4 regions of the Bradyrhizobium sp. CCBAU 051011 genome follow, and region 2 is predicted to be linked to each of the others. Evidence: riboswitches for the same ligand, from Rfam matches in the RefSeq annotation. Region 2 holds a riboswitch; each other region holds the start of a gene.
What was found. A riboswitch is a leader RNA that binds a small molecule or an ion and turns the genes downstream of it on or off. The one in region 2 is predicted to bind cobalamin.

Region 1: it holds a riboswitch for cobalamin, as region 2 does, so the genes downstream of both, ACH79_RS40100 (energy-coupling factor ABC transporter permease) here and ACH79_RS24580 (TonB-dependent siderophore receptor) in region 2, are expected to answer to the same signal.
Region 3: it holds a riboswitch for cobalamin, as region 2 does, so the genes downstream of both, ACH79_RS08635 (TonB-dependent receptor) here and ACH79_RS24580 (TonB-dependent siderophore receptor) in region 2, are expected to answer to the same signal.
Region 4: it holds a riboswitch for cobalamin, as region 2 does, so the genes downstream of both, metE (5-methyltetrahydropteroyltriglutamate--homocysteine S-methyltransferase) here and ACH79_RS24580 (TonB-dependent siderophore receptor) in region 2, are expected to answer to the same signal.

The regions. Positions count from the first base shown of each region.
Region 1 is NZ_CP022222.1:8,518,951-8,527,022, forward strand. Features, by position in the region: gene cobF (precorrin-6A synthase (deacetylating)) at 1,263-2,012, opposite strand; gene ACH79_RS40100 (energy-coupling factor ABC transporter permease) at 2,064-2,741, opposite strand; cobalamin riboswitch at 2,778-2,996, opposite strand; gene ACH79_RS43485 (hypothetical protein) at 3,221-3,430, opposite strand; gene cobM (precorrin-4 C(11)-methyltransferase) at 3,430-4,212, opposite strand; gene ACH79_RS40110 (cobalamin biosynthesis protein) at 4,209-4,577, opposite strand; gene ACH79_RS40115 (bifunctional cobalt-precorrin-7 (C(5))-methyltransferase/cobalt-precorrin-6B (C(15))-methyltransferase) at 4,574-5,755, opposite strand; gene ACH79_RS40120 (cobalt-precorrin-6A reductase) at 5,754-6,503, shown strand; gene cobJ (precorrin-3B C(17)-methyltransferase) at 6,479-7,213, opposite strand; gene cobI (precorrin-2 C(20)-methyltransferase) at 7,210-7,941, opposite strand; gene ACH79_RS40135 (precorrin-8X methylmutase) at 7,944-8,072, opposite strand, start outside.
Region 2 is NZ_CP022222.1:5,272,812-5,280,883, forward strand. Features, by position in the region: gene ACH79_RS24575 (PepSY domain-containing protein) at 1-2, opposite strand, end outside; gene ACH79_RS24580 (TonB-dependent siderophore receptor) at 5-2,278, opposite strand; cobalamin riboswitch at 2,386-2,582, opposite strand; gene ACH79_RS24585 (LLM class flavin-dependent oxidoreductase) at 2,662-3,684, opposite strand; gene ACH79_RS44130 (hypothetical protein) at 3,681-4,064, opposite strand; partial or broken gene ACH79_RS24590 (amidohydrolase) at 3,972-5,050, shown strand; gene ACH79_RS24595 (TonB-dependent siderophore receptor) at 5,378-7,744, shown strand; gene ACH79_RS24600 (IS5 family transposase) at 8,066-8,072, opposite strand, start outside.
Region 3 is NZ_CP022222.1:1,789,527-1,797,598, forward strand. Features, by position in the region: gene soxB (thiosulfohydrolase SoxB) at 1-665, shown strand, start outside; gene ACH79_RS08610 (hypothetical protein) at 662-1,123, shown strand; gene ACH79_RS08615 (MBL fold metallo-hydrolase) at 1,371-2,411, shown strand; gene ACH79_RS08620 (ABC transporter substrate-binding protein) at 2,503-3,333, opposite strand; gene ACH79_RS08625 (ABC transporter ATP-binding protein) at 3,333-4,115, opposite strand; gene ACH79_RS08630 (iron ABC transporter permease) at 4,112-5,155, opposite strand; cobalamin riboswitch at 5,291-5,491, shown strand; gene ACH79_RS08635 (TonB-dependent receptor) at 5,603-7,879, shown strand; gene ACH79_RS08640 (hypothetical protein) at 8,006-8,072, shown strand, end outside.
Region 4 is NZ_CP022222.1:8,540,037-8,548,108, reverse strand. Features, by position in the region: gene ACH79_RS40195 (8-amino-7-oxononanoate synthase) at 1-288, shown strand, start outside; gene bioD (dethiobiotin synthase) at 285-917, shown strand; gene ACH79_RS40185 (adenosylmethionine--8-amino-7-oxononanoate transaminase) at 914-2,176, shown strand; cobalamin riboswitch at 5,835-6,031, shown strand; gene metE (5-methyltetrahydropteroyltriglutamate--homocysteine S-methyltransferase) at 6,133-8,072, shown strand, end outside.

The DNA of each region.
Region 1 (8,072 bases), 3.2 Mb from region 2:
GCCGAATACGACACCACGGTCGTAACATCCCTCGATCTCGCAACCGTTTCGATGCGCACGTCGAACTCGCCCTGAACCAGTTAGGGCCAGAACTGCTTGAAGTGCGCATAACAGCGATAAAGAAGCCCCGCAGTACGGCGGTGCCAGGGTTATGGGCGTTGCCGGGCTCTGGCGGTATTTTCCAGCTTTCCGGAGCTCCGTGGCAGTTGGCGAATGGTCTTGGGAATAGCATCACCCTCTGACTTCAGGGGTCCGAGATCAAGTGTAAGATCTCTAAGCGCGCGCTCGCCACAGTAAAGAAGCCCGATCCCTCTCGGCGGCCGCATTCGCTGAGTCGGAAACACTGCTTCGAAAGCGTACAACCTGACGCTACGTGCGATTCAAGTCTCACCTGAGGGGCCTCGCACGAATTTGTACGAACCTTCGGCTTACGATCTGCTCTTCGCTCGCTTTTTGTCCAGGAATTGTCGTCTCCTTTGGTAGTTGAACTCTGAGCCGCCGGCGCGACTCAGTTTCGCCACGCGCCATAACGCAGGCTTCGGAGCTGTTCCGCGAGTGCCGGATGCTTTGAGTTAATAGCAGGTGACTGCAAACGGCTTCACCCCGAGGCGTGAGCGGTGCGCTTTGATGCCGATCCGGAAGTCAACTCTTGCGTTTTGTGCTCCGCCAACGCATATACGCACCACGGTAGCGCGATGCGCTATCGCAGCCCTCCTTGGGCGTTTCCTCCCTAGACTTGGGCCGCTTGTTCATTACAAGCGGCCTCTTTTTCTCGGTCGCCGCTATGGCGACGCCCCGGCAATTCTTTCGGAAATTGGCTTGCGCAGGTTGGTTAGACGACCGCCACGCTCGCAACGAGTTGCTACCTTCGGCGCAAGCGCCATCCCCGTCGCTTTAACGAGAAGGGACGAGCACGGTCATGAGAAACTCGCCTTACGCGAGGCAACGCGCCTTCGTTGCAGGTCGGCGGCCCGTGAGGTGTTGAGTACGCATTCTTCTCCGGCCGTGATATCAGTCTTCGCGGTAAAGCCTCCGCGGGCGAATGTTAAAGATGTTTCTCGCATTGATAAGCGTCGGAGATATAGGGATGGAAATGGGAAGCCTTTCTTTGGTTGGTCCGGCATGCGGTAGTCGTCAATACTATCGAAGGAACGATCTCCCCTTCGGGCGCTCCGGCCGATCTCAGCGATCGGGCGCATTTGGAAGCCGTGCGAAGGCGCTTGCCGCGGGACGCCGCAATGCCAGCAGCCTTCGCACGAGTGCTACGACACGCGCTTGATGATGTAGCTATCCATGATCCAGCCATGCTTGGCGCGTGCTTCCTGTCGGGCGGCGACGATGATTGGCCCCACTTCTGCGAGCGCACCTGACATGGTGATTTGCGGGGGCATCCCGAGATAGGCGCCCCACCAGATATGTAGTCCGTTCGGATCGAGCCACTGGAACGCGGCGCCGCCATCGAGCATGACGACCACCGTGTCGGCGCCGGATGGCCAACCGCATTCGCGCAGCCGCCGTCCGGTGGTGACGAGAAAAGGCTCCCCAATGTCGTTCAGCGGCAGTGAATGTGCGGCGCAAAGCGCCTGGATCGACGTGATGCCCGGGACGACCTCGATTATCGGCAACGGATCAAGCCTTTGTGCGATCCGCAGGCTCGAGTCGTATAGCGAAGGATCGCCCCAGATCAGCAGGGCAACGCGCCCGTCATCACCGAGATGCGCCGCAATTGCCCGGGACCAGGTCACGGCGACGGCGTCGTGCCATTCCTCCACTCCCTTGCGGTAGCTCTCCTGCGCAGTATCGCGAACGGGCACGTCGAACTCAGCAACGCGCGTGCGGCTGTTCGTCAGGGCTTGCGCGCAAATCAGCCGGCGCAGGTCGGCGAGATCGGACTTCACCGGGCCCTTGCGCGGAATCAGCACCAAGTCAGCTGCATTGATCGCGCGGATCGCCCCAAGCGTGAGCTGCTCGGGATCGCCGCAGCCAATGCCTATCAGGGAGAGTGTCAGCATTACGTTATGAAACGGGGGCGGCCGCGGCTTGCGACCGCCCGCACGTCATCTTCAGGCGCCGTTGTGAAGCCGATAGGTAACAAGACCATCGGCAGTCACACCTCGCAGCGATTTCGCCAGTGCCAACACGGTCAGATCGGCCAGCGGTTCAATGACCACGACGAGCGCGTAAGAAGCGGCGAAAGACGCGATGGAGGCGAGGTTCTCGGCCGCAAAGCCCGCACCATACAGCGCCCAGAAGGCGACCCACCCTACGATGCCGGATTGATAGGCGGTTGAAAGCGCAAGTGCCTGCCGATATTGCAGGTCAACATAGGCGGTGTTGCGAGGAATGATCCGCCCGGCCAGCGCCTGGATCGCAAATAAGGGCACCAGCAGCGTCGTCACGTTCATACCATATTGCGGCAGGTCGGTCGGCACGAAGAACAGCCCCTGCAGCAGAAGACCAAGCGCCAACCCGAACGCGGCTGGCGCTGCGCCGAACAGGAGAAACAGCGTCGAGCCGAGAATGAAATGCACCTCCGAGACCCCGACCCTGAAATGCGGCAGGAGTTCGAAGAACGAGAAGACCAGGACCGTTGTTGCGACGGTGCGCACCGCCAGCGAAACAATTCCCTGCGCGCGCACGGTTTCGACCACGGGCTTGAAGGCGCAGCCGGCGGCAACGGCACCGGTTGCGCAACTCAGCACGAGCTTGGCGCCCGTAACGATACCTGGTTCGATATGCATGACTTAAGTCCCTTCTGCCGTCACACCCGACGGCGTTAGCGTTAAAAACTGCAGGGCCGGTCTCCTGGCTCGCGGTTCGAAACCGGTCCCCGGCCTTCCCAGGCCTGACGGCCAGTGGCGGATCGGAGCCCCTCACCGCTTACAGTCGCGGGGGCGGCCGGGCTTTGGGCGCCGCATTCAGGTCCGCCCTTCCCCGTTCCCAATTATGCTCTGGCGCTTTGCGCCGCTTCGAGCACCATGCCTGCTCTGTGTGCTCCTTCCGACGAGGAGACGTCAAGGGGCTCGCGAGATCGGGCGACAGCGTCATCATCGGGTCTCTCCCGCCAGCGTGCCGAAAAGAATGATCGGCGCCGTCGTTGCGGCGCCGGTTTGCGCTAGCTGCTCTGCGAGCTTCGCAATCGTGGTGCGGACAATCCGCTCCTCGGCGTGGCCAAGAGACTCGCAAATAGCGCCGGCGTGTCGGCAGCCACCGTGCTCGATCAGTTTTGCCGCGAGCGCCGGGAATGTGTCGCTTCCCCATATAAATAGGGTCGTTGATTCCGGATCGGCAATTGCCGCGCATCGATATAATCGGGCTCGCTCTTGAAGCACTGGACCTTCAGCCCGCGATCGCGATAGGCGCGCGCCAGCGTCAGCGTCGTCTTGCCGACCCCGGATGCAGGCGCGGAGATGACGAGGCTCGCCGTCATCACGAGCCTTCCGGAAAGCGAGGCGTCGGCCCGAGCGGCCGATAGCGGCGGTCATAGTCGACGGCATACAGGCGGCTCTCTCCGAAATCTTCCGAACCCAGTGTGCGGCCAACCAGAATAACGGCTGTGCGCTCGAGCTCGGTGCTTACAGCAGAGTCCAAGGTACCGAGCGTGGCGCGGACGATGCGCTGATCCGGCCAGCTTGCGCGCCAGACTATTGCAACCGGGCAGTCTCCTCCGTAGTGCGGCGTCAGCTCATCAATCACCGTGGAAAGCAGATGGATCGAGAGATGGATGGCGAGCACCGCACCGGTCGCGGCAAAGGTGGCGAGTTTCTCGCCTTGCGGCATCGCGCTCGCCCTGCCCGGCATCCGCGTCAGCACGACCGATTGCACAAGATCCGGTAGCGTGAGCTCGGCCTCGATCGCGGCCGCGGCGGCGGAAAAGGCCGGCACGCCCGGCGTGATTGAATAGGAGATTTGAAGCGCGCGCAGGCGGCGCAATTGCTCGCCCATCGCCGACCAGATCGAGAGATCCCCGGAATGTAGCCGCGCGACGTCCTTGCCCTCACGATGCGCGGTGACGATCTCCGACATGATGTCGTCGAGCGACAGCGGCGCGGTGTTCACGATCCGTGCATCCTTTGGGCAATGGGCAAGAACGCCCTCGGGTACGAGAGAGCCGGCATAGAGGCAGACCGCACAGGCGGCAATCAGATCGCGACCGCGCAAGGTGAGCAGATCAGCTGCTCCCGGTCCGGCACCGATGAAGTGCACCGTCATTCGGCGTCTCCTACCGCGATCGCTGCGGTCGCCGTCCGATCCTGCGAGACAGCCCGCGTCGAAACGAGGCGCGCACCACGGCCGGCGACCGCAAGCGCTGCGGCTTCGGCGACGGAGCCCGTACCGAACTTCGCCTTGATGGATTCTGACTGTGTGGGCGTGGCAATGCCGGCTAGGACATCGGCCGAAACAGGCCGGATCGGCACGGTGAGTTCGCGCGCCAGCAATTTGAGCGCGGCGGTTTCGGCCTTGTCGCTGACAGTTGCAACTGCCGCGAGACCTTCAGGACCGCCCGCGGCGGCGAGAGCTTCGCGCAGCGCAGCCAGTGTGACCTCCCGCTTGAACCCCAGACCTGCGACCTTCACTTGACTGCACTCCATTGCACGACCGGCCGCATCGCCTCCCAGGAGCGATAGCGGCCGAGGTGACCCGCATGCGCAATCTCAATTCGCATCAACTCGCCACCGTGGCGTTGATGAAGGTCCGAGAGTAGCGCCTCGGTCTCCAGCGTGACGGCATGCGCAACCACCCTTACTCTCGGCTCAATGCGCGACCACACCGCATCGAACATCCTAGCGTCGAGCCCTCCGCCGATGAAGACGGCTTGCGGTGTCTCAAGGCGTGAGAGGATATCAGGCGCTATTCCCTCGACGATGGCGATCCGATGCGTCAGACCGAAGGTTGCCGCGTTGCCGCGGATATTCGCTACGCGATTAGACCGCGCTTCGATGGCGATCGCCGTGCCACCACAGAGAGCCCATTCTACCGAGATCGAACCTGAACCGGCGCCAATGTCCCATAATCTGTCGCCGGATCTCGGCGCCAGCGACGAAAGCGCGAGCGCGCGCATCGGCCGCTTGGTGATCTGGCCGTCATGCACGAAGAGCGCGTCTGAAAGGCCGGAGCTGCGCGGAACGCCGTGCGGTCCATTGGTTTCCAGCGCAACTGCCACCGGCCCCGCGCCGCCATCTGCGGCGTAGCTGTCGGCCCGATATTGCGCCACGGATTCGCGGGGACCGCCGAGCGCGGTGAGCGTCCATAGCCGTGAATTGCCCCAGCCGCGCGCCGTCAACCATTTGGCCAGATCGCCGGGCGCCTTGCCGTCGCGCACGAGACAAATGATGCGCGCTCCATGTGTCAGATGCGGCACCAGGCGTTCGAATGGCGCCGCGTGGATTCCAAGACAGACGACAGATTCGAGCCGCCATCCGAGCCGCGCCGAGGCAAGCGAGAATGTCGAGAGCGCGGGATGCGCAATCCATTCGCTCTTGCTGAGCCGTTCCGCGAGACTGGCTCCTACGCCGTACCAGGACGGATCGCCCGAGGCGAGCACCACCGTCGGACGACCGCGGCAGGCCAGCACGCAATCTGTCTCGAACGGCGCCGCCCAGGGACGGCCGCGGTCGGAAATCCCTGCCAGCGCGAGATGCCGTTCGCCGCCAAACACCGTCTCGGCTTCCGCAAGCGCCTTTCGGCTTGCATCCGAGAGGCCGGCAAGGCCATCTTCGCCAATGCCGATGATCGTCAGCCAGGGATCATGCATGATGTGCGCCCTCATTCTGGGCGGAACAAGCGATGCCAATCTGCTCGCAGACGCTGTGGCGCGCGCGGGGTGTGATGCGATCTATTCCTATGGAGGTCGCACCCGCGCCCCCGTGAACCAGCCGCTGCCGACCCGCATCGGAGGGTTCGGCGGCGTGAATGGCCTTGCCGAGTTCATTCGGCGCGAGGAAATAACGCACCTTGTCGATGCAACCCATCCCTTCGCGGCCGAAATGAGCCGTAATGCGGTTGCAGCGTGCGAGATGACCGGAACACCGCTGATCGCGCTCGAGCGCGCGCCCTGGGCAAAAGGGACCGGCGACACCTGGATCGAGGCCGCGGATATCTCCTCCGCTACGGCAGCATTGCCGAACAATCGCGCGCGGGTATTTCTTGCGATCGGACGCCAGCACATCGCACCTTTCAGCGCCAGGCCGCAGCACGCCTACACTTTGCGGTTTGTCGATCCTCCCGATGGACCACTGCCGTTTCCGGACGTCGATGTCATCGTGTCGCGCGGACCGTTCACCCTCGCCGGCGAATTGGAGATGATGCGTGCGCGCGGCATCGAATGGGTTGTTGCCCGCAACTCCGGTGGAGCGGGCGCGCGCGCCAAGATCGACGCCGCGCGCGAGCTCGGCCTTCCCGTCGTGATGCTCAAGCGGCCCGAATTGCCTGACAGGCCCCGAGTCGAAAGCGTGGCGGAGGTCATGCAATGGCTCCGTCATCGGGCATGCCTCGGTGCATAGACCCAGCGGCCGACGCGGCGCGTTGCCGAATTACCGACGATGACAAGGGTTCGCATGTCGGCCATCTCGGGCCGTGCCTCGCGCAGCATCACGGTTTCAATTCGCTCCGCGACCGTGCTGACCGCATGGGCGAAGATCACGAGGCGCTCGCCGCAACCTGCCTCCTTCAGCACCGAGAGCGCGCGTTCAAAACCCTCGGGCCGGCTCACTGAGCGCGGATTGTACATCGCGATCGCAAAGTCGGCTTCGGAGGCAAGCCGCAAGCGTTTCTCGATCATCGACCACGGCTTCAGATTATCGGAGAGATTGATCGCGCAAAAATCGTGGCCGAGCGGCGCGCCGGCGCGCGCGGCGGCTGCCAGCATTGCAGTTACGCCGGGCATAACGCGGATTGCAAGCCCATGCCATTGAGACGAGACTTCAAGTGCTTCGAACACAGCCGCTGCCATGGCGAAAACACCTGGGTCGCCCGAAGAAACCATGACAACACGGCGTCCTTCCGATGCCAGCTGCAAGGCATCGCTTGCGCGCTGCAACTCCATGCGATTGTCTGATGGATGCAGCGTCAGTCCTTCACGCGGGGCTACTCGCGCGACGTATGGCGCATAGCCCACGACGTCGGTCGCGGCGGCGAGCGCGGCGGAGACTTCCGGCGTGACTAGCGCCTGGTCGCCCGGCCCAAGTCCCGCGATGGTCAATATGCCCGTCATTCGGCCGCCTCCATCCGGCGTCCCCGCCCATGCACGAGCACAATCGCGAAATAGGGGCACTCGGTCTCGTCCACGTCCTCCAGCCGCGCGACGCGCTCGGCCGGCATAGTGCCGCGTTCGATCAGCCATGCCTCGCCAAGGCGGCCGGCGCCGGCAAGCGCGCGGCGCACCTTCTTCAGATTGCGCCCGGTCTTCATGATGACGAGCGCATCGGAATTGCGCGCGCGTTGCTCGAGCTCTTGTTCCGACAGCGTACCCATCAGTACCGTCATCACATCGTCGCCGAGGGCGATCGGCAGGCCGACCGAATTCCAGCAGCCAGCCATGCCGGGAATGCCGGCGATCACCTCGATCTCGACGCGGCGCTGCAGACGTGCACGGAGGTGCATGAAGGAACCGTAGAAGTAGGGATCGCCCTCGCAGAGAACGACGATGTCGGCCGCGCGGGCGATCCGCGCAAGACGCTCCGCCCACTCGTCGTAAAAGCCGGCAAGGAGGCCAACATATTCCGGACTATCGAAGGCGATCTCCGTAGTGACCGGATACTCCATCGGATATTCGCAGACGTCCTTTGCCAGTAGTCCATCGACGATGCGGCGCGCCTGGCCAGCCCGTCCTTTCTTCCGGAAATAGGCAACGTGCTTGGCCGCACGGACCTCACGATCGGCGCGCACGCTCATGAGGTCCGGATTTCCTGGCCCGAGGCCGCAACAGATGATGCGCCCCATAGCTATTCGTTCCGGCTCGCCAGCGCGTTCACGGCGGCGACCGTGATTGCGGAGCCGCCAAGGCGCCCCTCGACCGTCAGCGCCGGCGCAGGCTGGTCAACCATCAGCGCAAGCTTGGCTTCAGCCGCGCC
Region 2 (8,072 bases):
ACGCTCAGAACTTCACGTTGACGGCGAGCTGGGCCGTGCGAGGCATTCCGAGCAGCCATTGAGTGGTGCCGCCCGACGTCGTGTAAATCTCATCGAAGAGATTGTAGACGCGAAACGACACGGTGGTATTGAGATCGGGCTTCCACTGCACACCGGCATTGACGATGTTGTAGGCCGGACGTGTGAGCGTGTTGGCATTGTCCGCAAAGGTCTTGCCGACGATCTGCACGCCCGCATTGGCCGACCAGTTCGGTGCAAAGGCCCATGTCGCCCAGATATTGGAGACGTTCTGCGGCACATTGACAGGCACGTTGCCGGCATAGTTCACGCTTCCGCCGCCGACCGCCTGCACGAAGTCGTCATACTTCGCGCGCAGGAAGGCTGTGTTGGCATCGATTCGCCAGCCATAGTCGAGCAAGAGGCCGACCGATGCTTCGACGCCACGCGATGATTGCTGGCCGACCTGAACGGTCAGCGACGGAATGTTGGGATCGCGTGCGAGCAGGCTGTTCTTCACGATCTCATAGCCGGCCAGAGTCCATTCGCCGCGGCCGCCCCGGAAAGATTGCTTGACGCCGACCTCGATCTGCTTGCCGGTTGCCAGGTCGAAATTCTTGTTTGCGGCGGACAGCGAGATGAGCCCGCCGACCGGATCGACCGCGGTGGAGTACTGGCCATAGAAAGCGAGATCCTTGACGGGCGTATAGACCGCACCCGCGCGCCAGGTCGTCGAGGAGAACGACTTTTCGAAGCTGTTGGCGGGCGAGACATAGTCGGTGCGTGTGATTGTCGGCTCATCCTGACGGATGCCGGCAATCAAGGATAGCTGCTCGGTCACCGACAGTCTGTTCTCGGCAAACAGCGCGTTTTGGTTGGTCACGCTGCCAAAGCCGGGAACCGTGGCGTTCGGGCTGTTGAATACGCCTGGAACGAAGTTGAATGGGTTGACGGATGACAAGCCGCCATAGGGCGAATTGTTGGTATGAGTAAAATTGATGCTGTTGACGTCGTAGCCTGCGACGAACTCATTGACCATGCCAAGCACATGTCCGCGGAATTTCGCATCCATGCGATTGCCGAACTGCTGCTGATCGTGAAAAATCTCGATGTAACTGCTTCGATTGATCAGGCCGGTGGCGGGATTATAGGCGTAGCTTTCGACGTCCTTCCAGTGTCGCTTGGAGCTCAAATAATAGAGCGTGTTCTGAATCGAGATTCCATCAGCGACCTGCCATTCGGTCTTCACCTGGTTCCAGCTATCCTGGTAGCGGATGTGGCTGTCGCTGACGTTGTAGTTCTTGAATCGTAGCTGTTCATCGAGCTTGCCGTTGATCAACGGCGTGCCGAAGTACCGCGATGGATTGCGGTCGCCGTAGTCCGTGGACAGCGTCCAGGTGACGTCTTCGTTCTGCCTGATCTGGGCCACGGCATGAAGGGCGACATTCGAGGTGTTGTCCCGATCGACCCAGCCGTCCGACAGATTGCCGGCGGCGGTGATCCGATACGCGACGTCCTTGCTGACCGGCCCGCCGCTATCCACGGCAATTCGCCGCGTCATGTTGCTGTCCAGCGAGACCTCGGCCTGGTTGCGAGGGACCCACAACGGCAGTTTCGAAACCACGTTGATGGCGCCGCCGACCGCGCCCGCGCCATACATCACCGACGCAGGGCCGCGCAGCACCTCGATGCGCTCGGTCGACCAGGTGTCGAACGGAAACGTCGCCGTGCCGGCACCGATATAAAGCTGGGTGCCGTCATACAACGTCATCACGGACCCGAGGCCGGTGAAGCCGCGGGTATTGAACGAGACGCCGCCATTGCCGGGTGCCGGGCTCGCCGTGAAGCCGGTGGCGTTTTGCGTCACCGCGTCGAGGATATTCTGCTGGCCGCGCTCGGCGATGGTTTCAGCCGAGATCACCTCCACGCTGGCGGGGGTCTGCAGCCGCGTCAGGCCGAGCCGGCTGCCAGCCGTGCTGGTGCCGGTGAGGTTGAGCGTCGGTGCGGCGAAGGCCGGACCTGTCGGCGTGGCGACCGGCGTAGCGCCGTGGACTGCCACGTTGCGTTGCTGGCGGAGACGCGCGGCGCGGCTAGCAGCGCCGCGTCGGACGCTGCGGGCATTCGGCGGCGTTGCCGACGGATGCACCACCACGGGGTCGAGCGTCTGGTTCGGCCTTCCGGATTGTGCCCAGCCATCAGCGGGAAGAAGCAGGCAGGAGAATGCAATCGAACTGAGAAACGCCCGGCGGTGCCGCGGCGCCAAGATCGTATGGGAATTCATCAATATGGCTCGCGATAACGTGGCACGTCACCGCGAACGCAGTTTGGCCGCTGCCTCGAGAAGAGAACGGCTCAACACCCACCAGGACACCCCGCCCAATGTGCTCGCGTGTGACCACGACTGACGGCAGGTCTCCTGGCTTGCGGGTCGTTGCCTATCGCCGCCTTCCCAGGCCCGCAGGCCCAGTGGCATTTGGCGAAGGCTCACCGCTTACAGTTGCGGGGGCAGCCACGGCGTTGGGGAGATCCCCGCACCGTATTCCCTTTTGATCTCCCGAAGGAGAACCGTCATGTTCACCATAATTTTAATTTGAAAGAGCTGTCAATCGCGCGCCTCCCCACGACTGCAACATCAGCGTGGCGCTTACTCTAAAAGAGAGCGGCTCAACGCCATCCCAAAGCGGGTGCGACGTGAGTGAGAATTGCTTCGATTACATGGGCGTTGTACTCGACCCCGAGTTGATTGGGGACGGTCAGGAGGAGGGTATCGGCTTCGGCAATCGCCTCGTCCGCTCTTAGTTGCTCGATCAGCGCATCCGGCTCGGCAGCGTAGCTGCGCCCGAAAATTGCCCGTGTCCTTTCGTCGATGAATCCGACCTGGTCTTCACCTTCGCCTCCGCTTCCGAAATACGCGCGATCGCGGTCGTTCACGAGTGCGATGATGCTGCGGCTGACCGAGATCCGCGGCTCTCGTGCATGGCCAGCCTCTTTCCAGGCAGCACGGTAGGCCCGAATCTGAGCGGCCTGCTGGATGTGGAAGGCTTCTCCGGTCTCGTCGCTCTTGAGCGTCGAACTCTGCAAATTCATGCCGAGCTTTGCCGCCCAAATTGCCGTGGCATTCGAACCGGCACCCCACCAGATCCGCTCGCGAAGGCTTTCGGAATACGGCTCGAGACGCAGCAGCCCGGGCGGGTTGGGAAACATGGGCCGGGGATTTGGTTGCGCGAAACCCCGGCCGCGCAAGAGGTCCAGGAAGACCTCTGCGTGGCGCCGCCCCATGTCGGCATCACTTTCGCCATCGGCCGGCTGAAAGCCGAAATACCGCCACCCATCGATCACCTGCTCAGGCGATCCTCTGCTGATGCCGAGCTGCAGACGTTGGCCGGAGATGAGATCGGCCGCACCGGCATCTTCCGCCATGTAGAGCGGGTTCTCATAGCGCATGTCGATCACGGCCGTGCCAATCTCGATTCGGCTGGTCTTCGCGCCGACGGCAGCCAACAAGGGGAAGGGGGAGGCGAGCTGGCGGGCGAAGTGGTGGACGCGGAAATAAGCGCCGTCCGCGCCCAACTGCTCGGCCGCAACGGCCAGGTCGATCGACTGCAGGAGCGTGTCGGCGGCTGAGCGTGTCTGGGATTGTGGAGAAGCGGTCCAATGACCAAAGGAGAGAAATCCGATCTTTTTCATAGGGGCAGTCCATCTTCACGAATAGCTTCAACCGCCTTGCAGGAGGCGATCCTTGATCCCGAGGCGCTACCCGCCATCGATAGCGAATGTCTTGCGGTCGCTTTAGGAAAACATCTGCAAGGAAACATCTGAATGTATGTTGCCTCGCTGATCATGTAATCATCGATGCTCAAGTCTGGTCTGTCTGTCTCGCCAAATATCAATAGCAAGAGCTGCCCATGTTCCTGACTGAACACGATCTGACCAAGCTGATGGCATGGCGCCGGGAACTTCACAGTAAACCCGAATTGTCGGGGCAGGAAGAAAAGACCGCGGCGGCCGTGCAGGCGCTGCTCCATGCAGCAGGCGCCGACAAGGTCGTTACAGGGCTTGGCGGTCATGGCGTACTCGGAATCTATCAGGGGGACGCGCCCGGCCCGACAATCATGCTTCGAGCGGAGCTGGATGGATTGCCGATACAGGAGACCTCGGGGCTGGCGCATCGGTCATTGGTGCCGGGCAAAGCGCATCTCTGCGGGCATGACGGACACATGACTATCCTGGCGGCGGTCGCGCGGGGCCTGGATCGACAGCGGCCGAAGCAGGACGGGCCATGCTGCTGTTCCAGCCGGCTGAAGAGAATGGCTCCGGTGCCGCGGCGGTCCTTGCCGATGCGAAGTTCGATGAGGTGCAGCCCGACTTTGTTTTCTCGTTGCACAATTTGCCGGGCCTTCCGCTCGGGCAAGTTTCAATTGCCGAAGGTCTCGTCAATTGTGCGTCGCGCGGAATGCAGATCGTTCTGACCGGGCGAACCGCGCATGCCTCCAGCCCCGAGTTCGGCGTTTCGCCGCAACGGGCCATTGCAACGCTATTGAACGAAATCACCGCGCTGGGACGAGGCGGCGATCTGGATCAAGCGTTTTCGATGGTGACGGTTACCCATGCAAGGCTGGGCGAGCCGGCATTCGGCATCTCGCCCGGTCAGGCCGAACTCTGGGTGACGCTGAGGACGCTGACCGATTCGACGATGGAGCTGATGCGTCAGCAGGCGGAAGATCTGGTGCAGCGCGTGGCGGCGAGCGAGGGGCTGCAAGTCAGAATCACCTATCGCGACGTTTTCAGTCACTGCCTGAACAATGCGGAGGCAGTTGTGCATCTAAAAGCCGCGCTCGATGCAGAAAACGTGCGACATTCCGCGCAAGGCCTTCCGATGCGGGGGTCCGAGGATTTTGGACGATTCAACGCGCGATCCAGGGCCGCGATGTTCTTCCTTGGCGCAGGAGAGCAGCATCCCAGCCTGCACGAGCCGAACTATGATTTTCCCGATGAGCTCATTGAAATTGGTGCGAGAGTCTTCATGCGGACCCTGCGCAACCTGTTGGATTGAAACGTTTGAACATATGCAAGGCCGCAGTGATGATGGTCATCCGTCGCGTTTGACGATCACGCAGCAAATTAGAACTGATAAAAATTAGAAAGATTCAAAGCATGATGGCGTGTGGAATCGTACGAACGAAATTCCTTCGTTGAAACGTGTGTCCGAAAAATCTTCGCGCAGGAATTTAGAACAATTAGAAAGTGCGGTGTTGCTCTATCGCCACTGATGCAATCCGCTGTGCGCACGCAGCATCACATTAGATAGCTTCTACTCGCTGTTTCCACTTCGGAAGTTAGAACGAGCGCGGACCTGCTTGTGGGCTTTTGGGGTGGAAGTATGACGTATGAAGTCGCTGCCAGAAATGTTGTGCGCGCTGTTTCGCTGGGAGCGGTAAGTTATCTCGCGCTTTCACTGGATGTTTCGAGCGGCGTTCCGAAAGCGTTTGCACAAGGCAATCTGCCGCCGGTGACGGTGGATGCTCCCTCACAGCAGCCAAGAGCGCGACAGGCGAATCGCAGGCCGCAAACTTCCAACACCCGTACGACACGCCGTGTCGCGGCACCGGCGCCCCGCCAGGTGGAGCCAGTTCCATATGTGGTGCCGTCGACCGGTGCGGTCGGTGCTCCGCCCGCGCCGTATGCGGGAGGACAGGTTGCCACCGGATCCCAACTCGGATTCCTCGGCAATCGCGGCGTCATGAACACGCCGTTCAACCAGGTGAGCTACACCGCGCAGCTCATGCAGAACCAGCAGGCGCGCACCGTGGCCGACGTTCTGTTCAACGATCCCTCAGTCCGTTCCAAGACCCCCGCCGGCAACGGCATCGACGGCCTCTATATCAGAGGTTTCTACTACGACAGCGGTGACTACGCCATGAACGGCCTCTATGGCATGGCGCCGGCCTATTCGACTTCGGCCAACTATCTGGAACGGGTCGAGGTTCTGAAGGGGCCGGGTGTCATGCTCGGTGGTATGCCGCCTGCCGGCGCCATCGGAGGCAGCCTGAACCTGGTGACGAAGATGGCTCCCGACTTCGATATCACGCAGCTCACCGGCATGTATATTTCTAAGTCCCAGTTCGGTTCGTTTATCGATGTGGCGCGCCGCTACGGCGAGCACAAGGAATTCGGAATCCGTTTCAACAGTGGCGGACGAGGCGGACAGACCCCGATTGACCGTCAGACCGACGAACTCGGCAACGCCGTGCTGAACATGGACTATCGCGGCGAGCGTGCACGTGTTTCCGTGGACCTAGGTTATCAGGCCGAGAATCTCAGTCCGCCGCAGCGGTTCCTGACGTTCACGACCAGTCCGCCCTTTCCACCCGCACAGGCCATTCAGGTACCGCCCGTCCCGAAGCCCGGCACCAATTACATGCCGGACTGGGCGAGCTGGAAGCCGAGAGATTCGTTCGCGATGGCGCGCGCCGAAGTCGATATGACCGACTGGCTCACGATGTATGCCGCGGGCGGCTATCACAGAAGCGAGAACAACTACCAATACGTTTCGCCGCGCATCACTAACGCCGGCGGGGTGGTGGGAAATTGGTCGAATCCTGCTCTAAAGGGGGTCGACATCCTTGACAATTATGCGAGCGAGATCGGCTTTCGCGCATCTGGTCACACCGGACCCGTCCACCATCTCTTTACCGTCAACTACTCGACCTTCGATCGCGACTATTCTTCGTTCGGCAGGTCAGGCGGGATCGTCAATTCGAACCTGTACAATCCGGTTCCGATCCCTTTGCCGAACTTCACTACCATCGTCCAGAATCTGCGAACCCAGACCAACATGAACAGCGTTGGCATCGCCGATACGATGTCGATGTTCGGCGACAGGCTGCAGTTCGTCGTCGGAGCCAGGCGGCAGGCGGTGGGTGTCGATAGCCAGAACTTATTGACCACACCGCCCGGCACTTCACACATCGACATTCCAGTCTGGAGCCCAGGCTACGCGGTCATTGTGAAGCCCGTCGAGAACGTTTCGCTTTATGCGAACTACATCGAGGGTCTCAAAATACCGGAAGTCGTCTCCGGAAGTACGACGTATTCGAACGTCGGAGAGATACTTCCTCCCGCCCAGACCAAGCAAATGGAAGCCGGCGCCAAGGTCGATATGGGCCGCATCACGTTCACAGGCAGCTATTTCGATATTACTGCTCCGAATGCAACCGCAGTTCCAGTGCCGGGACAGGCTCTGCCTGCGAGGAGACTTATCGGCGAGCAGCGCAACCGCGGCATCGAACTGTACACCTTCGGTGAGCTGGCGCCCTGGTTCCGGGTGCTCGGCGGCGTGACGTTCATCAACGGCGAAGTGGTCTCGCAGTCGTATACGTATCCAGGGTTTGGAGTGGTCAACTACAATGGAAAAACGCCGGTGGGCGTGTCGACGATCAATGCCAATTTCGGCGTTGAATGGGATACCCCCTTCGTGAACGGTCTCACCCTGACGGGTAGGGTCATCTACACCGGTGATAGTTACGCCGACGATGCGAACTTGCTGGTGCTTCCGGCGTGGACGCGAGTCGATCTCGGCGCGCGCTATACCTTCCTGTCTCCCTGGAACGGCAAGCCGATCGTTATTCGCGCTGCTGTCGAGAATGTTTTCAACGAGGCGTACTACAACTCCTATCGGACGGTCAGCAGTGCCGTTTCGCTTGGCGCCCCGCGAACCTATCTCATGTCGACGACGTTCAACTTCTGAACTCTGCGCCGCTACACATCGCTGCAATACGCGCCGCCGCGGATCTCGTCCGCGGCGGTTTTTCTTTGATCTGTATTGTCCGCAAAATTCGCTCATCGATATTGATGACAATGTGATGAAAGATTCTACGAGTGCCGAGTGTACGATTTTCGAATCTCGAAAATTGTTCCGATCTCCCGCACTAGCAGGCTGCTGAAAAAGCTGATTGCAGGAGCGATTTTCTTGATCGGCGCGAGGATGCGGCGACTTCCGAGGTCTGAACGACGCCGTAGGCGGTGTCTCGGAGGCGATTTTGCTTCATTTTCGATGCTCCAGACAGACTCATGCC
Region 3 (8,072 bases), 3.5 Mb from region 2:
TGTTTTCGGAATTGCTGAAGCCCGATCCGGCGATGCAGGCGCTGATCGACAAGATTCGCGCGCCACATGCGGCGGCGCTGGACGAAAAGATGGCATCCGCCGACCGCCTGCTCTATCGCCGCGGCAATTTCAGCGGCAGCATGGATCAACTGATCTGCGACGCGCTGCTCGGTGAATTGAATGCCGAGATCGCGCTGTCGCCGGGGTTTCGCTGGGGGACCACCGCGCTGGCGGGCCAGCCGCTGACGATGGAAGACGTGATGGCGCAGACCGCCGTCACCTATCCCGAGACCTACGTCCAGACCATGACCGGCGGCCAGATCAGGGACGTGCTGGAGGACATCTGCGACAATCTCTTCAACACCGATCCCTATTACCAGCAGGGCGGCGACATGGTGCGCGTCGGCGGGCTGCATTACACCTGCAGCCCGAACGAGACGGTGGGCAAGCGGATTTCCGATGTGAAGCTCGACAACGGCCGTACGCTGGAGGCCGGCAAGCGCTACAAGGTCGCGGGCTGGGCTTCGGTCAACGAGCAGACCGGCGCGCCGATCTGGGATGTGGTCGCCAGGCATCTGAGATCGGGCAAGCCGCCGAACCGGGCCGCGCCGGGCGTCACGCTGAAAGGCGTTGACGGCAATCCGGGCATTGCCGGACAGGCATGACCGCCTTTTCAACCATGCTTCGCGCGACGGCCGCGGCGCTTCTGATCGCAGCCGCCGCACCTGACGCCCGCGCCCAGCAGACGCCGCTGCAGGACAAGCCGTTTGCCGAACACAAGATCGTGCTGCAGCTCTCCGATAACGACGCGCGCAAGCAGGGACTCGTGCTCAGCGTCGCCAGCAATCTCATGAAGCACTACGACCCCGACAAGGTCGCGATCGAGATCGTCGCGTTCGGTCCCGGCATCGACCTGCTGCGCCCGGAAAATCCCAATCGCAAGATGGTCGAGAGCCTGGTCGCGCAAGGCGCGCGCTTCGATATCTGCCTCAACACCGTCGATACGCTCGAACGCGAGAACGGCAAGCGGCCTGAATTCATTGCCGCGGCAACGCCGGTGCAGGTCGGCGTGGCGCAGATTCTGTTTTTGACGGAGAACGGATATACGCTGGTGAGGCCGTGACGCGCGTCGTCACTGCGAGCGAGCAGATCGATGCTGCCTCACTGTCATTGCGAGCGAAGCGAAGCAATCCATCTATCCCTGCGCTGCGGCATGGATTGCTTCGCTTCGCTCGCAATGACAGGGGCGAGCCCCAAGGCGTAAAACTTCTTCGACAAGGTCGCTTCTTATAGATGAAAGTTGTTTGAGAAGGCCGTCAAATTAGAATAATATCCTGCCCGAGGCTCGGATTGAGAGCGCGGCAGCAACCATGATCTTTCGCCAACTATTCGACAGCGTTTCCGGCACCTACAGCTACCTGCTGGCGAGCCGCGCCGGCGGCGAAGCGCTGATCCTCGATCCCGTGCTGGAAAAAGCGGACCGCTACTGCCAGCTCCTGCGCGAACTCGACCTGCGGCTGGTGAAGGCGGTCGATACCCATCTGCATGCCGATCACGTCACGGGCCTTGGCGAACTGCGCGACCGCACCCAGTGCATCACCATCATGGGCGAGCAGAGCAAGGCCGACGTGGTCTCGATGCGGGTTTCCGACGGCGACAAGGTGACGATCGAGGGGCTGTGCCTCGATGTCATGTACACGCCCGGGCATACCGACGATTCCTATAGTTACCTGATGGGCGATCGCGTCTTCACCGGCGACACGCTCTTGATCCGCGGCACCGGCCGCACCGATTTCCAGAACGGCTCTTCCCGTGCGCAGTATGAATCGATCTTCAATCGTCTGCTGAAACTGCCCGAGGAGACGCTGGTGTTCCCCGCCCATGACTACAAGGGCGATACGGTTTCCACCATCGGCGAGGAGAAGCGCTACAATCCGCGGCTGCAGGTCCGCAATGTCGACGAATATATCGAGTTGATGGCCAACCTGAAGCTGCCGAACCCGAAGATGATGGACGTCGCGGTGCCCGCCAACATGCATGTCGGCCTGCATCAGGAGGAGCTTGCCAAGCAGGGGCTGGCGCTCTCTGCTGGCGACGCCATCAACAGTCTCGGTCGGCCCGATATCCTCTTGGTCGATCTGCGCGAAGCGAGCGAACGCGCCAAGCACGGTACGATCGCGGGCGCGCTGCATGCGCCCTACCCTGGTATCTCCGAGAGCCTCAAGCCCGGCGGCATGCTCCGCGAAGTCGCCGCCGCCACCGGCCGCCGCGTGGTGTTCTTCTGCGCCTTCGGCGAGCGCTCGGCGATGGCGGTGGCCGCCGCGAAGAATGCGGGCCTTGTTAACACCGCGCATATCGAAGGCGGCATCGACGCATGGAAGAAGATCGGCGGGCCGGTAGTGATGGGGTGAGGTTTTATCGTAGCCCGGATGGAGCGAAGCGAAATCCGGGACGCCGCGAAAAGATTCCCGGATTGCGCTTCGCTCCATCCGGGCTACAAATTTACTTTCCTACCCGCTTCAATTCCGCCGTCAGAGCGTCGAGCGCATCCGCCAACAACACGCCGCCGCACTCGGTCATGCGCTCCGGGATCACGATACGCTTTGCGGGCGGATAGAAGCGCTCCAACGCCGGATGCAGCAGGAAGGCCTGACCGTCATCGCGCGCGACATCGCCGGCCTGCGAAACCACAAGGAAATCGGGCCGCAAATTCACGATCGCCTCCAGCGAAGCAAAGCCGCCGAAGGCAAAACCAAGATCGCCGGCCGCGCTGCGCAGCCCGGTTTCGGCCAGCAGCGAACCGACAAAACTGTCGCTGCCCGCCACCCAGCCTCGTCGCGACAGCGGCAGCACGCGATAATGCCGCTCCGAAACAGCCTGACGGGCGCGCGCAAGCGCAGCGTCAAGCCGCGCGATTTCCGCCGCCGCGCGATCGGGATGCCCGGTGATGTCGCCGGCCTCGCGGATCTGCTGCCTCGCTTCATCGAGGGTTCGCGGCACGGCGAGTTCGGCAAGACGAAGCCCTTTCGCCTTCAACAACTCCCGTGTCGAGCGCTTGTCAAACGCGCTGGCGACGACGATGTCGGGCTTTATCAGCAGCACGTCCTCGGCTCCGCCCGATAGCACCGGATAGCGGCTGAGGTCGCCCGCCTGCGATTGCCAGCCGTCGCGAGAGAACCGGCTCAATCCCAGGATCTGGTGGGGGTCCGCGAGCATCAGCACCAATTGATCGGTGCAGACATTCATCGACACCAGGCGCGGCAGATTGGCGGCAGGCGCTGTACCCGGCAACCCAAGCGCCATCGCCACCGCTAAAAGTGCCGGCCGCCGCATCAGACATCCGCCCAGGGCACGATCACCGCCTCGCGCTGATACTCCGCGCGATAGGCCGAGATCCGGAACACATCCGCCATCACCTGTTCGGACAGCGCCTCTGCCGGGGCGCCCTGCGACACCAGCCGGCCTTCGCGCAGCACCAGCACATGGTCGGCAAATCGCGCGGCGAGCCCAAGATCGTGCGTTACCACGATGACCAGCACGCCCTTGTCGGCGGTCGCGCGCAAATTCTGCATCACGTCGATCTGGTGCCGCGGGTCGAGCGAGGCGGTAGGCTCGTCGGCCAGGATGACCGGCGCCTCCACCGCCAGCGCGCGGGCCAGCGCGACGCGGCTGCGCTCGCCGCCCGAGAGTTCGGTGACGCGGCGATCGCTGAATTCGAGCACGTCGACCGCCTGCATCGCACGCAGCACGGCCTCCGCGTCCTTCGGCGACAGCCGTGCCGGATCGGTCGCGCCATGCGGATAGCGGCCGAGTGCTACGATATCGCGCGCCGGCAGCGGCCAGTGCACGACATGCCCCTGCGGCAGGTAGCCAAAGCGTTTTGCGCGCTCGCGCAGCGGAAGCGTGGCCAGTGTTTGACCGCCGATCGCGATCTCGCCTTCGGACGGGATCAGCCCGGCCAACGAGCGCAACAGCGTGGTCTTGCCGGCGCCGTTCGGCCCGACCAGGGCAACCAGATGTCCCGCGTCAAGCGCGAGCGAAACGTCAGTCAGCACGACGCGGCCGGCGAGCCGCACGCCTAACTCCCTTGCGCTCAGCAATGATGTCTCGCTCATGCAACGCCTCCGCTGAGCGCGCGGCGTTCGCGCATGATCAGATAGAGAAAGAACGGTACGCCGATAATCGAGGTCAGCACGCCGACCTTGATATCCGAGGTCGAGGGAATGATGCGCACCGCGATATCGGCCGCGAGCAGCAGCGCCGAGCCAGCAAGCGCGCTCGGGATCAACAGCCGCCCCGGATCGTGACCGATCACGGGCCGCATCAGATGGGGCGCGACCAGGCCGATGAAACCGATGGTGCCGGTAACCGCGACCGCACCGCCGACGCCGAGTGCGACGCCCGAGATCACGAACAGCCGGAGGCGGCCGACATCGACGCCGAGGCTTTGCGCGGTTTCCTCGCCGAGACTGAGCGCGCGAAAGGCATGGCGCTGGCTGAACAGCATGATCGCGCCGGCAATGATGAAGGGAAACGCCAGCATCACATGCTGAAAACTGCGGTCCTCCAGCGAGCCCAACAGCCAGAACGCGATCTCCAGCACCACGAAGGGATTGCTGGAGAGGTTCATCACCAGCGCGGTGGCAGCACCCGCGAAACTCGATATCGCGAGCCCCGAGAGGATGAGGATCAGCAGCCCGGCATTGCGGCCGGCGATGGTGAGCAGCACAAACACCGAACCGAAGGCCGCAGCGATCGCCGCAACCGGCAGCGCGTAGGAGCGCACATCGGCCAGCCCCAGCGCAATCACCAGCACGGCGCCGAAGGCGGCCGATTGCGGCGCGCCGAACAACGAGGGCGAGGCCAGTGGATTGCGGAGCAAGCCTTGCAGCGAAGCGCCCGACAGGCCAAGAATAGCGCCGATCGCGAGCGCCAGCAGCGTGCGCGGCAGGCGGATCTCCCGCACGATCACCTGCGATACGTCGCTGCCGGCGCCCAACAGCGCTTGCACCACTGAAAGCGGCGACAGCCGCACCGGCCCGATGCCAAGCGAGATCAGCATCAGGAACACAACGAGGACGGAAAGCGCCGCCACCGCGCCGATCCGCCGGCGCGTGGCAATCTCGTTGGTCAGGGTTACGGCCTCAACACTCATCGATCGTCCTAAAGCAGTTTTGCCCGCTCCGGTACAGACGGTCGGGCACGCGTGCTCATGCGGCAAAAATAGCGCACTCGTCCAGTAGGGATCGCTCGGCGCGCTGGGGCGGATTGACTCAGACTTTGACAGACTTCTACCATAGTTCCCGACGGTTCCCGTTTTGGGGATCAAAAGGGAATGCGGTGCGGGGAAAATCCCCCAATTCCGCGGCTGCCCCCGCAACTGTAAGCGGCGAATCCTTCGTCACACGCCACTGGGCTCTCGGTCCTGGGAAGGCGACGATGGGGTAACGACCCGCGAGCCAGGAGACCTGCCGTCAGCCGTGGTCACACGCGAAGATGTCGGTCGGGGAGTACAGACATTAGCTTCACCTAAGCTCGGTTAGCATACGGTGAGACTTGGTTCGCTGTGACGTGCCACTGACGTCATACCGAGGTCTGAACCATGTCTTCCACCAACAGAGCCGCTACGCGCCGCCGCGTCTGGCTTGCTTCCAGCTTCCTCATACCGATCGTGTCGCTCGGCATTTCCGGCGCAGCGGCACAGACGCCGCCTGAGCAATTGCCGCCGATCGAGATAACCTCGCCCACGGACCTGAATCGGACCCGCGCCAAACCGACCTATGATGAAGGATCGACCTCGCGCCGCGTCGTGCCGGCGGCAGCGCCCCCGACCGGCACACGGCCCGCAGCCGGGACCGGTTCGGGCGCCTCATCGCAAAGTGCTTCGCAAGGCGCGGGCGGCAGCGGCGGCCGGCAGTTTTCAGGTATTGTCGGCACGGCGTCGACCGTTATTACCGCCGAAGAGATCGCGCATTCGCCCGCACAAACGTTGCAGGAAATCATCGCGCAAACGCCCGGCGTGCAACTGACGAGCCTGTATGGCGGCGTCAACGGCGCCAAGACCAGCGTCGACCTCCGCGGATTCGGCGCTTTCGCGACCTCAAATACGCTGGTGCTCATCAACGGCCGAAGGCTCAACGACATCGACATGGCCGGCGTCGATTTTTCGACCATTCCACTCAATTCGATTGAGCGCATTGAAATCACCCGCGGCAACAGCGGCGCGGTGCTCTACGGCGACAACGCGGTCGGCGGCGTCGTCAACATCGTCCTGAAGGACGGCGTCGGCGGCCCTCCTGTTGCCATGCGCGCCGAGGCCGGCGCCGGCTCGTTCAACCAACGGCTTGCGAATGTCTCGGCCGCTACCAATTACGGACCTTGGTCGACGTCCTTCTATGGCAACGCCATCAAGTCCGACGGTTACCGGGTCAACAACGCCCTCGACCAGCGCAACGGGGTCGGCAATCTCAATTATTCCACACCGGACCTCAAGGCCTTCCTTACGGTGACCGGCGACGACCAGAAGCTCGGTTTCCCGGGCGGACGCACCGTCGATCCCTCCATCGGACTAGATCAACTCGTCACCGATCGCAGAGGCACCAATACGCCGTTCGATTACGGCAACCAGCAGGGCGCCAGCGCCACCACCGGCTTTACCAAGACAATCATGAATGGCGTCGACCTGATTGTCGACGGCGGCGTTCGGAAGAAGGACACGCAAAGCGGTTTCTTCGGCGCTGTACCGTTTGCCTCGCCACTTCCGAGCTTCTCCTCCACCTATAACGACGCATCCTTGCTGACCTGGTCGATCACGCCGCGATTGAGCATCAAGAACTCGATCTTCGGAATTCCCTCGCAGATCCTGACCGGCATCGATTATTACGACGCGACATTCAATCAGGACCGCGGAGCGTTCAAAGGCCTTGCGCCGACCCACATCTACGACCTGTCGCAGCAGACGCTGGCCGGCTACTGGCAGCACACGGTCGGCCTATTGCCGACGACCGATTTCTCCTATGGCGCCAGGGTTCAAAATACCAGCCTGAGTGCCCGGGATCGGTTTGATCCCAATGCACCCGGTTGCGCCATGTTCTTCAATTGCAGCCCCGCGGCCTCTCCATTGGACAGCAACGAAACACAGTACGCGCTGCATGTTGGCCTCGAGCATCGCTTCAACAGCGTGTTCTCGGTATTCGGCCGCGCCGCGCGCGCATTCCGAACCCCGACCGTCGACGAGCGCGTCTCCAGCGGTCCCTTCTTCGTTCCAGGGACTTTCCAGTTGAAGACCCAGACCTCGCACGACATCGAGGGCGGATTCCGCATCAAGAGCGGTGGCTTCCAGATGCAATCGAGCATCTACAGCATGGACCTCGAGAACGAGATCCACTTCATCCCGGCGCTGTTCTTCAACGTGAACCTCGATCCGACCCGCCGCTACGGCTCCGAGACCAGCGCCTCGCTGCGTGTCAGCGATACGGTGACGCTCCGCGGCGGCATGGCCTATACGCGCGCTGTCTTTCGCGAGGGGCCGTTCGCAGGCGACGACGTCCCGCTGGTATCCCGCTATACAGCCATGGGCGGCGTGACTTGGAATATCTGGCAGAACTACCTGGTGTTCGACGCCACCGTACGTGCCTGGAGCGAGCGCTTCATGGACAACGACCAAGCCAACACCCAGCGGCCCATTCCGGCCAGTGCTACCGCCGATCTGAAGCTTAGCGGACAGTACGATCGCTTCTTCTGGTCGGTGGGCGTGAACAATCTGTTCAACGCACTCTACTATGACTACGCGATCGCAAGCTCGTTTACGCCCGGCCGCTTCTCGGCCTACCCGCTCCCCGGCCGCACCTTCATGGTGAAGGCCGGCGCGACGTTCTGACCCGAGCCGCCGGTTCGGCCGAAGCCGGGCCGGCTTTTCCTGACCTGACGAGAAGGTATTCTCCTCGACATATTGCCGGGGAGAATACTTTTTCATGCCCGAACCGCGTCCATTCCGCTGATTGCAATGAGCACCGCGGCCACCGAACTTCTGCAGCGGGAAATATCCAATCCCGATACGCAATGGAGCCTCG
Region 4 (8,072 bases), 3.3 Mb from region 2:
TGTCTGGCCAAGCTGGTCGCCTTCACCCATCGGGAGATTAGTTTGCGCGGTCTGCGCAGTCCTTCGGACTCGCAGATCGTGCCCTACATCATTGGCGGCAACGCCCATACAATGCGGCTCGCCTCTGCACTGCAGGAGCGCGGCTTCGACGTTCGCGGAATCCGGCCGCCAACCGTGCCGGCGGGAACGGCACGATTGCGAATTTCACTCACGCTTAACGTCAGGGAAGGTGATGTATCCGACATGCTTGATGCGTTGGTCGAAGAGACGTGGGGCGATTCGCGATGACTCAGCGGATCGTGGTGACAGGCACAGATACCGGGATTGGGAAATCGGTCTTTTCCGCAGGGCTCGCCAATCTCCTCGGCGCGAACTATTGGAAACCGATTCAGGCCGGCCTTGAAGGAGAGACCGATAGCGAGCTCGTGGCGCGGCTGGGCAGTCTCTCACCCGATCGCATCGTGCCGGAGCTTTACCGGCTTCGAACGCCCGCTTCGCCCCATTACTCAGCCGAAGTCGACGGAGTTCGCATCGACACAGATGCGATCCATGTGCCGGACAGCGGGGATCGTCCGCTCGTGATCGAGGGCGCCGGCGGGCTAATGGTCCCGCTGAGTGGCGGCACACTTTTTGTCGACGTCTTCGAACGCTGGCGGCTTCCCGTCGTGCTTTGCGCAAGCACGCGACTTGGCACCATCAATCACGCGCTGCTGTCGATAGAAGCTCTGCGAAAGCGCCAGATCCGCATTCTCGGAATTGCATTCATTGGCGAACGCAATTTTGAGCCTGAGAGGGCAATTTGCGAAATCGGACGCGTGCGTTGGTTGGGGCGATTGCCTTGGCTTTCTCCTTTAACGGCAAACGCGCTGCAGGCGGTCTTCAAAGACTCGTTTCTCCCTTGGGACTTCAAACCATGATCAAGACGAAGTCGCCGATCTGGCATCCGTTCACGCAACACGCGCTTCAGGATGAGATGATCAAGATCGTGCGTGGTGACGGCGCTTATCTCCACACCGCGGACGGTCGCCGTATCATAGATGCAATCTCATCTTGGTGGGTCGTGACCCATGGTCATTGTCATCCACATATCGTGCGCGCGATTCAGAAGCAGGCAGGCAAGCTCAACCAGATGATCTTCGCCGGCTACACCCATGATCCAGCTGAAGAGGTTGCTGCGCTACTTTTGAAACTCGCGCCCCGTGGCCTCGACCATGTCTTCTTTTCCGACAGTGGCTCAGCCAGTGTGGAAGTAGCTTTAAAAATGGCACTCGGTTATTGGCATAACATCGGCAAGCAGCGAATACGCATTGTCGTGATGCAACATTCCTATCACGGCGACACGGTTGGGGCGATGTCGGTAGGTGCTAGAAGCGTGTTCAACGCGGCGTACGGGCCCCTTCTATTCGAGGTTACCTCAATCCCGTTCCCCGCGGCAGGTCGTGAGCAGGTGACGCTTGATGCGCTCGAGTCCGTTTGTCGAAACGAAATTCCGGCCGCCTTTATCGTGGAGCCTCTGATATTGGGTGCGGGCGGAATGCTGATGTACCCAGCGTGGGTGCTAAAAGAGATGAAGCGAATCTGCGAAGCATCCGAGGTTCTGTTCATAGCCGATGAGGTCATGACGGGCTGGGGCCGTACCGGAACCTTATTCGCCTGCGAGCAGGCCAATGTGACGCCCGATATTGCCTGCTATTCGAAGGGCCTCACGGGAGGAGCGCTTCCGCTCGCGGTAACACTCTGCCGCGCGGATATTTTTCAAGCGCATTATTCGAAAGACCGTACGCGTACCTTCTTTCATTCGAGTTCATATACCGCTAATCCAGTGGCCTGCGCCGCCGCAAAGGCTAACCTGGATCTCTGGCAAAGTCAGGAATACCGCCAGCGCGTGGCGTCGGTTGCCACCATGCAAGAGCAGGCCGTTGAGCCATTCCGCACCGACCCGCGCTTTGCAAACGTCCGTCGGGCGGGCACCATCACAGCACTCGATCTGCAAACGAGCGATGCCGGCTATCTCGCTAGCATCGGACCGAAGCTTCAGGCCTTCTTTAAAGACCGAAATCTGTTGCTGCGCCCGCTCGGCAATACGATCTATGTGATGCCGCCTTATTGCGTCACGGCGACAGATCTTGACCAAATCTATGCCGCCATCAGGGATTCTGCTGATGCGCTGGCTTGAGGGTGCCTTGGTGCGTGTAGCAGTAGGAGCATTTGACCTTTTCGGCGCTTAGGCAATAGTTATCTAGCTGAATATCAATCTACAGCAAACTTTAGAACCGATCTGAGAGAGTGTTGCTGATACACCAGATACCAAACGCGCCCGTAGATGGGGTGAATTCGCTAATGTTGCTGATAGCGCTCCCACAGGGTGTACGGCAGCGCGACCCAAAGACGCTCCCCATGAGGAAAGCGCAGCTGAGAAGTTCTTCTTTGATGGTCCGCGGTCAAAAAGTCTCCGCACGTTCTTATGAGGAACGCGAACACCTCGGCTTCGCCAAGGCAGCCGCAAAATCTACATCTTACCCAGCCCACAGTGAACATGCATTTCGAGCAGCTGGAGGTAAAACCGGATGCTGCCCTCTGACAGCGCAAAAGCCAGCGACGAGATCGGGTGAGTGCTGCCACACGCACCCCATCAGCCCGGCTAGTTGAAATCGGTCGAAGAAAGGCGTGCGATCGCAGGATTTAACCGCCGACGCGCCGCTCATTGCATTAATCAAGATGAATACATTCGTTACAAATTGGAAATCTCAGCGAAGCACTTCGATTGAGCGGTCGCTTTCACCAAGGCGGCGCACATCAGGGTCAAACTCTTGCGCGCATTGCCCGTACGCTAATGGGGAGACTTGGCATCGCCGGCGCGGCATTTCACGTGCGGGCGTGATGCTGAGGCGAAGAAAGTGCAGGGGGTATCCACCTAACTCCGACAGGAGGCGAGATGCGCAACAGCTCCCATATTCCCTACCACGGTCCAGTGAGGTGCTGTGCGATATGCGGCGGAAAGTTCGGGCTGATCCGCCACTACTGCTGGCGAACGGCCCTTTGTTCCATGAAATGCGTCGACCGCCTCAAGGCGCGGCGGGAGGCCGACCACAAATGGCTTCGCTGGTTGCGAGCGGCTTAATAGGCGGCACCGAGACGCCGCGGGAGACGGGGTCGGGGCAGAAGCGCATTAGCGGAGTTGAGAAACTTGTCATTAGAATTCGGTGTGACGCATTAAAGAGTAACATGGAAGTATCAGGTGACAGAGACGTCGGCAACAATCATCGACTTTACAGCTTACAGGATGAACAAGCGTGCCGCGGCTGACCTGTCGCGCGACGTAATTTGGTTGACTGCGCCATATCCAGCGGTCGCATCCTCGTCTCTTCTGGCCGTTTCTGGCCTGGATCCCGTTTGGTTTGCTGGATCCGTCCGTGTCGGAACAGGAGCCTTCGTGAGCAGTCCCCGGACGCGGCGCGGGGAACTAGTGACGGAGATGGATGCGCGACTGTTAACGTTTGTGCGTGGGTTCCCAATTTTGGAGACGAGATCGTTCTTGCCAGCATTGACAGTTTTCTCTCGACTTCCATAGGAAGCACTGACTGCAGGGATACGAGGCAAGCGATCGATCGAGATCTATAATAAGTCAAAGTTAAGAGCAGCCTCCTTGAACGTGTCGCGATTCCAATGCTGCAGCGGTGAATGGTGGAGGGACGTCGTGTCGCCTGGGCCGCCGCGTACGCATGATACGGCACGCATGGCCGATCCATCGTCGAAGTATCCTGGTCGGAGATAGTGTTGGCAATGTCGGCCTGGGATTCGGCAAGACAGCGTCTGTCAGCATGGCCTAGGGAATTATCCCTTGATGCGGCTGCTGCGCAGACAGGCAAACCCATGCTTTGCTTCTGGCGGAACGCCGGAGGACCATCTCGGTCTCACCCCCGGAGTGTTAATGTCATGCGTAGATCCGAGGTGCAGGGAATGAAAGCCGACCAAACGGGAGTGTGCTAAGATATATGTAGACTTGCACTGAATAGGTGTTTTCGTGGATGAGCAGTTTTTAAAGGACCGGGCCCAGATCATTCGCGATCTAGCGGACAAGGCAGACCCTTTCATTAGAAAAAGGCTGCTGGACCTAGCGGAACGGTATGATAGACGTATAAGACCGACGGTCTCAGATGACAAAGCGCGGCGAAACTAATTGGTCGTGGAACTGTTCCGACCGATCAGGCGACTCACCATTGATTGCACGTGGCCGATTTCGTGGTCGACATCCATGAGCGACGCTCTGGAGTCCGCCTGAAGGGACCCGACCGCACGTTTTCTTCAGAGCCGCTCGCGCCTGAAGACGCGGAGGCGGCTTATTACATTACGAGGACGTCAATCGCCCGTCTTGCGGAGGCGTCCTCTTCTCGAAATTAGGATGGGTGACCGTACGCCGGCATTTACGAACAACTGTTCGCCGAGGCTAATGACCTGTATCTGCGAGAACCTGCTCGCACCATGCGTTTTTGCGGTCAGAGCCATTGAGATCCTGCAAATCAATCTCTTGCCGGATGCAGAAAAAAGGCCGCGCGAATGTTACGCGCGGCCAAGTCAGGGAGGAACGCCCCAAGGGGCGGCTGAAGGAGCATCGAGATGAGTAGATCGATCACTCACCGAGAACTCCAAGCTTGTGAGAGCATCAGTGTTACGAGACGCTTTTTTATTCGTCTCTAGTCGCGCGAAGTGATCGAATACTTGAGTTCTTGCGCGGTTTGGCGGTAATTTTTGTACATGTCTCGCATCTTTTGTGCAAAGATGATCAGCTGGACGCATCGTTCAGCTCGACGTATCGGTCGGTCTACCGCGATAAGCCCGGATACCTAAGGAGGTCACCGTTCCCTTCTTTGTTCAGGCGGGATGTCGTTTCGGCGACACTCATCACGGGTCTCGGTGATCTATTACAAGCCTGTACGTGACGTGCGCTGCGAGTTCAGAATCGTGAGAAGCTACAGGCCTATGGGAATGTCAACGTAGCGCATCGATGGCTCGTCAGCGTCCGCCGGACCGAGCTGGTCCGAAGCCGACTGGCAAGCCGCAAGCGCTGCCGATGTCTGCTCTATGGCCTGCAAATGGCGAAGCATCACGCGGATATGGCGCGGCCAAAATGGTCGTTTCGGAGTGCGACGGTGGACGGTTCGAGTCCGCAGACGACAGAATGGATGACATGCCGCTCGAAGGCCACGAGATCGGGGGTGCCCGTAACTTTCAAGCACGGGCCAGGAAGGTGATGCGGCAGTCGTGCCTGAACGGGCTGTTTTTGGCCAAGGTGGTCGCTGAGCCGATGCAGGCGATAGAGATGCGCGGAGGTGGGCAACCTTCGGTCAATGGCTACGTCAGCGCATGGGTACGGCGATGCGACAGTAAGTTTCGGCAAGATATGGGTGTGCCTCGCGATATAGCATGTAGGCGCGTGCAGAGTTGGAGGCGGCCGCCTACCGATTTTCCTGCGGCGCTCACCACCGCGGAAAATTCGAACCTTTGCCGAGCGGATGCCGGGCGTGCCGCTGCTCGCCAATGTGACCGCCTTCGGCAAGACGCCGTTTCTTGCGGCGGCAGAATTCGAAATAACTAATCAATGGCGATCTGGCTCGTGTCGGCGCTGCGGGTGGCGAATAAGGCGCAGGAAGATGTGTAAGCTGGGATCGCGCAACCGCCGCACCCACATGATTGTCGATCGAATCCAGACGTGCGCCCAACTCTATGCCACGATCGGGCCACACGACGACGAGGCTAGATGCCTCCGTTCTCCAGACAATCGCTCCGAACCGCACAAAGAATTATCGAGAGGTTGACGGAACAGTCCTCTTGCAGGTAATCGGAGATGTCGAGGTTCTCCGGATGGATCCGGAGCTAAGAGGGAAGCCGGTGCGATGCCGGCGCTGCCCCCGCAACTGTAAGCGGCGAGCCGCTGTCCAATAGAAGCCACTGAAGCCACGCGGCTTTGGGAAGGTCGGATAGCGGCGACGACCCGCGAGCTAGGAGACCTGGCCCGACAATATATTCGTCCACGGGCGGGGTGTCCCGGTGGTGCGCCAAGCAGTTGCCGCTTTCCGCGGCTTTTCTGCACGCGTCCGCCATGGCCTTTGCTCCCAACATGGGGTTGAAGCTATGTCTCTTCTCTCGATTCCTGTCGCTACCCTCGGTACGCCGCGCATCGGTCCGCGCCGCGAACTCAAACTCGCGCTCGAGAGCTATTGGGCCGGAAAATCTGACGAAACGCAGCTTCTTGAGGCCGCGGCTGCGCTTCGCGCCGCCAACTGGGCGCGGCAGAAATCGCTCGGCGTAACCGTTATTCCTTCAAACGACTTCTCGCTTTATGACCATGTGCTCGATACCAGCGTGATGGTCGGTGCCATTCCGGAAATTTACGGTTGGAGTGCAGGCCCTGTTTCGCTCAAAACCTACTTTGCGATGGCACGGGGCGTGCAGCGCGATGACCATGACGCGAATTGCGGTCACGCCGAGCACAGCGCGGCAGCGCAGGAGATGACCAAATGGTTCGACACCAATTATCACTACATAGTGCCGGAATATCACAAGGATCAGACCTTCACGCTTTCCTCTCGCAAGCCGATCGAGGAGTACGAAGAAGCGAAAAACCTGGGTTATCAGACGCGCCCGGTGCTTGTTGGTCCGGTCACCTTTCTCAAGCTCGGCAAGAGCGCCGATCCTGCATTCGATACGCTGTTGCTTCTCGATAGGCTGCTGCCGGTCTATGTAGACGTTCTCCGCGAACTCACCTTAAGGGGCGCCGAGTGGGTGCAACTGGACGAGCCATGTTTGGTCCTGGACCTCGATGCTGCCACACGCGACGCGCTGCGCCGGACCTACACCTATCTGGCGAAAAAGGTTCCCGACGTGAAGATCATGCTCGCTACCTATTTTGGAACGATCGGCGATAACCTGGAAGCCGCTTTGACGTTGCCGGTTGCGGGCCTTCACATCGACCTGGTCCGCGCCCCGGAGCAGTTGGACGTGATTGTCGCCGACGCTCGAAGGGATCTTGTCATTTCCCTCGGAGTCGTCGATGGCCGCAATGTCTGGCGTTCGAACCTTCCAGCGGTGCTCGACCGGCTCGAACCTGCCATCGCAAGGCTCGGCAAGGACCGCGTGCAGATTGCACCCTCATGCTCGCTGCTTCATGTCCCGATCGATCTCGAACTAGAGACCGATCTCGATCTCGATGTGAAAAGCTGGCTTGCTTTCTCCGTCCAGAAGATCGGAGAACTCGCAACGCTGGGCCGCGTGCTGGCTAAAGGATGGGAGGAAGCGGCGGATGTACTTGAGGCTTCGGAGGCCGCGGCCGTCGCGCGCGAAACGTCACCCAACGTTCACAATGCGAACGTCGCCAAGCGAATGGCTGCAATCGATGGCAGCATGCGGCGTCGTCACAGTCCTTTCGCCCGGCGCGCCGAGGTTCAGCGCGCGCGGTTCCGATTGCCGACATTTCCAACGACGACGATCGGATCGTTCCCGCAGACGCTGGAGGTTCGCAACGCCCGCGCAGCCCATTCCCGGGGAACGATGAGCGACGCACAATACGAGCAGTTTCTCAAGGAGGAGACGGCGCGTGCGGTGCGCTGGCAGGAAGACATTGGTCTCGACGTTCTCGTGCATGGAGAGTTCGAGCGCAATGACATGGTGCAGTATTTCGGTGAGCGGCTGTCCGGCTTCGCATTCACCAAGCATGGTTGGGTTCAGTCCTACGGCTCGCGATATGTCCGGCCGCCCATCCTGTTTGGCGACGTCTCCCGGCCGACGCCGATGGCGATGGAGTGGTGGCGCTTCGCGCAATCGCTGACCAAGAAGCCACTGAAGGCGATGCTGACTGGGCCGGTGACGATCCTGAACTGGTCATTCGTCCGTGATGATATTCCACGGAGCGAAGCATGCCATCAGATCGCGCTCGCGATACGTGACGAGGTGATCGATCTGGAGAGGTCCGGCGCGATGATGATCCAGATTGACGAGGCTGCGCTCCGAGAAGGATTGCCGCTGCGCAAGTCACAATGGAAGACCTACCTCGGCTGGGCAGTAGACAGCTTCCG